DNA from 2 places in the Streptomyces sp. NPDC101234 genome. Region 1 is predicted to be linked to the other one. Evidence: riboswitches for the same ligand, from Rfam matches in the RefSeq annotation. Region 1 holds a riboswitch; the other holds the start of a gene.
The links. Region 1 has a riboswitch for thiamine pyrophosphate ahead of thiO (glycine oxidase ThiO). Riboswitches for the same ligand answer to the same signal wherever they lie in the genome.

Region 2: another riboswitch for thiamine pyrophosphate. It lies ahead of ACIRR9_RS22395 (thiamine ABC transporter substrate binding subunit); the one in region 1 lies ahead of thiO (glycine oxidase ThiO).

What each region holds. Positions count from the first base shown of each region.
Region 1 covers NZ_JBIWOA010000004.1:186,556-188,728, reverse strand. Annotated here, with positions in the region: gene ACIRR9_RS09405 (NAD(P)/FAD-dependent oxidoreductase) at 1-804, opposite strand, end outside; TPP riboswitch at 934-1,045, shown strand; gene thiO (glycine oxidase ThiO) at 1,043-2,173, shown strand, end outside.
Region 2 covers NZ_JBIWOA010000012.1:24,541-26,713, forward strand. Annotated here, with positions in the region: gene ACIRR9_RS22395 (thiamine ABC transporter substrate binding subunit) at 1-1,096, opposite strand, end outside; TPP riboswitch at 1,179-1,286, opposite strand; gene rlmN (23S rRNA (adenine(2503)-C(2))-methyltransferase RlmN) at 1,311-2,173, opposite strand, start outside.

The DNA of each region.
Region 1 (2,173 bases):
GCGCAGGCGGTCGTCGGCGACCACCTCGCCGTGAGCGCCCAGTTCGATGCCGGAGCCGGTCAGCCAGGCGGTGGCGGGGCGGGCGCCGATGCCGACCACGACGGCGCCCGCGGGCACCCGTGAGCCGTCGTCGAGGACCACCGCGCCGGGCTCGACACGCGTCACGCGCGCGTGCGTGCGCAGTTCGGCGCCGCTGTCGGCGTACCAGGCGGTCATCGGTGCGGCGACCTCGGCCGGGAGCACTCCCGCGAGCGGGCGGTCGGCGGCCTCCACGACGGTCACCGCGCAGCCGGCCTCGCGGGCGGCGGTGGTGAACTCGGCGCCGATCCAGCCCGCGCCGACCACCACGATGTCGTGCTGCCGGGCGAGTACCGGCCGCAGCCGGTCGGCGTCGTCGAGGGTGCGCAGCAGATGGACGCCGGGCACGCCCTCGGTGCCGGGCAGCGTGATCGGCTCGGCACCGGTGGCGAGGACCAGGACGTCGTACGGCACCGGTCCGGCCTCGGTGTCGAGTTCGTGGTCGGCGGGGCGCACGGCCAGCGCCTCACGGCCGAGCGCCAGCTCGATGCCGAGCGCGTCGAAGTCGACCTCGAATGCGGAGCCCTCCGCCTTGCCGAGCAGCACGGCCTTGGAGAGCGGTGGCCGGTCGTACGGCTGGTGGGGTTCGGCGCCGATCAGGGTGACGGTGCCGGTGAACCCCTGCTCGCGCAGGGCGACGGCGGTCTGCACCCCGGCCATGCCCGCACCCACGACGACCACGCGCCGCGCCTGTGACGTGCCCCGTTGCTGCGTCTGCTCGTTCACTCGATCACCATGGACAAGAACGATAGACAACTGACGAAGAGTCAGTCAGGGGGCGTGCCGGGTGACCTGTTGCACAGCGCCCGCAGAGGCCGTCTTACAAGGGCGGAGCGGTGCGGGCTAGGGTGGCGTACAAGCACACGCGGGAGCCCGGACGCACCGGGCTGAGAGGGAGGCTGGCGGCCTCCGACCGTACGAACCTGATCCGGGTCATGCCGGCGAAGGGAGGGGCTGGACGCCCATGTCCTCACGTACGTCCGACGTCCTCGTCATCGGGGGCGGCATCATCGGCCTGGTCACGGCCTGGCGAGCGGCTCAGCGCGGGCTCTCGACCACCGTGGTCGACCCCGGGCCCGGCGGCGGAGCCGCACAGGTCGCGGCCGGGATGCTGGCCGCGGTCACCGAACTGCACTACGGCGAGCAGACCCTGCTGGGGCTCAACCTGGCCTCCGCCCGCCGCTATCCCGAGTTCGCCGCCGAGCTCACCGAGCTCACCGGCCACGACCTCGGCTACCGGCGCTGCGGCACCCTCGCGGTCGCCCTCGACGCCGACGACCGCTCCCATCTGCGCGAGCTGCACGCCCTGCAGCAGCAGTCGGGGCTGGAGTCCGAGTGGCTGTCCGGGCGGGAGTGCCGGCGCCTGGAGCCGATGCTCGCGCCGGGTGTGCGCGGCGGGCTGCGGGTGGACGGCGACCACCAGATCGACCCGCGTCGGCTGGCGGCGGCGCTGGTCGCCGCGTGCGAGCGGGCCGGGGTGGTGTTCCACCGCGACTGGGCGGAGCGGCTGACGGTGGTGCGGGAGCGGGCCGCCGGTGTCGTCACCCGCGCGGGCGATGCGCTGGACGCGGACCAGGTGGTGCTGGCCGCCGGGAGCCGGAGCGGGCAGCTCGCGGGCGTGCCCGCCGACGTGCTGCCGCCGGTGCGGCCCGTGAAGGGGCAGGTGCTGCGGCTGACCGTGCCCGCGCGGTACGCGCCGTTCCTGAGCCGGACCGTGCGGGCCGTGGTGCGCGGCGGCAACGTCTACCTGGTGCCCCGGGAGAACGGCGAGCTGGTCGTGGGCGCGACCAGCGAGGAGCTCGGCTGGGACACGACGGTCACGGCGGGCGGCGTCTACGAGCTGCTCCGCGACGCGCACGAACTGGTTCCCGGGATCACCGAGCTCCCGCTGACCGAGACCCGGGCCGGGCTGCGCCCCGGCTCCCCCGACAACGCGCCGCTGCTCGGGCCGACCCGCCTCGACGGGCTGCTGCTGGCCACCGGGCACTACCGCAACGGGGTGCTGCTCACGCCGGTCACGGGGGACGTGATGGCGGAGCTGCTGGCCGGTGGCGAGCTGCCGGCTCTGGCCCGTCCGTTCACGCCGAGGCGATTC
Region 2 (2,173 bases), on a different contig from region 1:
CGAGTGACGTCCACGTCTTGACCCACTGGTCACGGTTGGCGGCGATCTTCTCCGGCGCCATGGTCTCGGGGTCCTTGGCGGCGGGACCGTACTTCGTGAACTCGGCGGGCACGCTGGCCCCCTGGACCACCGGGTAGACGAACATGTTCAGCGGCATGTCCTCCTGGAACTCCTTGGAGACCAGGAAGTCGATGAGCGCCTTACCGCCCTTGGTGTTCTTCGCGTTGCTCAGCAACCCCGCGAACTCGATCTGCCGGAAGCAGGTGCCGGTCGCGACGCCGGTGGGCGCGGTGCTGGGCTTCGGGTCGCCGTAGATCACCTCGGCGGGCGGGGACGAGGCGTACGACACGACCAGCGGCCGGTCGCCCTTGGCCTTCTTGCCGCCGGCCGAGCCGGAGAACTCCTCGTTGTAGGCCTGCTCCCAGCCGTCGACGACCTTGACGCCGTTGGCCGTGAGCTTCTTCCAGTAGTCCTGCCAGCCTCCCCCACTCTCGGCTTCGCTCGAGCGGGAGGTGCCCCCATCGCCGTACTGGGCGGCGGAGCCGAGCAGGAAGCCGAGCCCCGGCGACGAGGTGGACGCGTTCTCGGTGACGAGGAGGTTCTTGTACTGCGGCTTGACCAGGTCGGCGTAGGAGGTGGGCGGGGTCAGCTTGTGCTCGCTGAAGTACGCCTTGTCGTAGTTGACGCAGATGTCGCCGTAGTCGATGGGCGTGACCCGGTGCTTGGCCGCGTCGAGCTGGTACGACGTGCCGACCTGGTCGAGGCCCTTGGCCTGGTACGGCTGGAAGAGCCCGTTGTCGAGGGCCCGGGACAGCAGGGTGTTGTCGACGCCGAAGAAGACATCGCCCTGCGGGTTGTCCTTGGTCAGGATGGCCTTGTTGACGGCCTGTCCGGCGTCGCCGTCCTTGAGGACCCGCACCTTGTAGCCGGACTGCTTCTCGAAGTCCTGGAGCACGTTCTTGGAGACGGCCCATGAGTCATGGCTGACCAGGGTGATGGTCTTCGAGTCCGTCTGGGAGCCGTTGGACGACCCGCACGCGGACAGCGTGACGAGACCGAGCCCGACGGCCGCGGCCAAGAAGGTCTTGGTGTGCACTGGTGTTTTTCCTCCTGGAGTTGACCAGGAAGAGACGCGGCCCTGCCCGGTGAGGCTCAGCTCACTGGGCAGGGCGCAACAGCTTGAGTGGTGACCGAACTTCCTACCCAGAATGACCTGGGCGAGGTTCAGAGGGTCTGCGGCCCGATTGCCGCACTCTCAGCGCTGTGGCGCTCCCCTGTCGGAATATGAAGATATGGGTACGGCCCTCAGATTACCTCTCGGTGGCCGCGAGCTGACCACAGGCGCCGTCGATCTCCTGGCCACGGGTGTCCCGGACGGTGACGGGCACCCCATGCGCCGCGATCGCCTCGACGAACGCCTTCTCGTCCTCGGGCCGCGACGCGGTCCACTTCGAACCCGGAGTCGGGTTCAGCGGGATGAGGTTGACGTGCACGGGCTTGCCCCGGAGCAGACGGCCCAGCCGGTCGCCGCGCCACGCCTGGTCGTTGATGTCCCGGATGAGGGCGTACTCGATGGACAGCCGGCGGCCGCTCTTCTCGACGTACTCGAACCCGGCGTCGAGGACCTCGCGCACCTTCCACCGGGTGTTGACCGGCACGAGGGTGTCACGGAGCTCGTCGTCGGGGGCGTGCAGGGAGATCGCGAGCCGGCACTTGAAGCCCTCGTCGGCGAACCGGTGGATGGCCGGGACCAGTCCGACGGTCGAGACGGTGATCCCGCGCTGCGAGAGGCCCAGTCCGTCGGGCGCCGGGTCGGTCAGCGCCCGGATGGCGGTGACGACCCGCTTGTAGTTGGCGAGCGGCTCGCCCATGCCCATGAAGACGATGTTGGAGAGCCGGGCGGGACCGCCGGGCACGTCGCCGTCCCTGAGCGCGCGCATCCCGTCCACGATCTGATGGACGATCTCGGCGGCGGACAGATTCCGGTCCAGCCCCGCCTGCCCGGTCGCGCAGAACGGGCAGTTCATCCCGCACCCCGCCTGCGAGCTGATGCACATGGTCACCCGGTCCGGGTAACGCATCAGCACCGACTCGACGAGCGTGCCGTCGAACAGCCGCCACAGCGTCTTACGGGTGGTGCCCTCGTCCGTCGACAGATGCCGTACGACGGTCA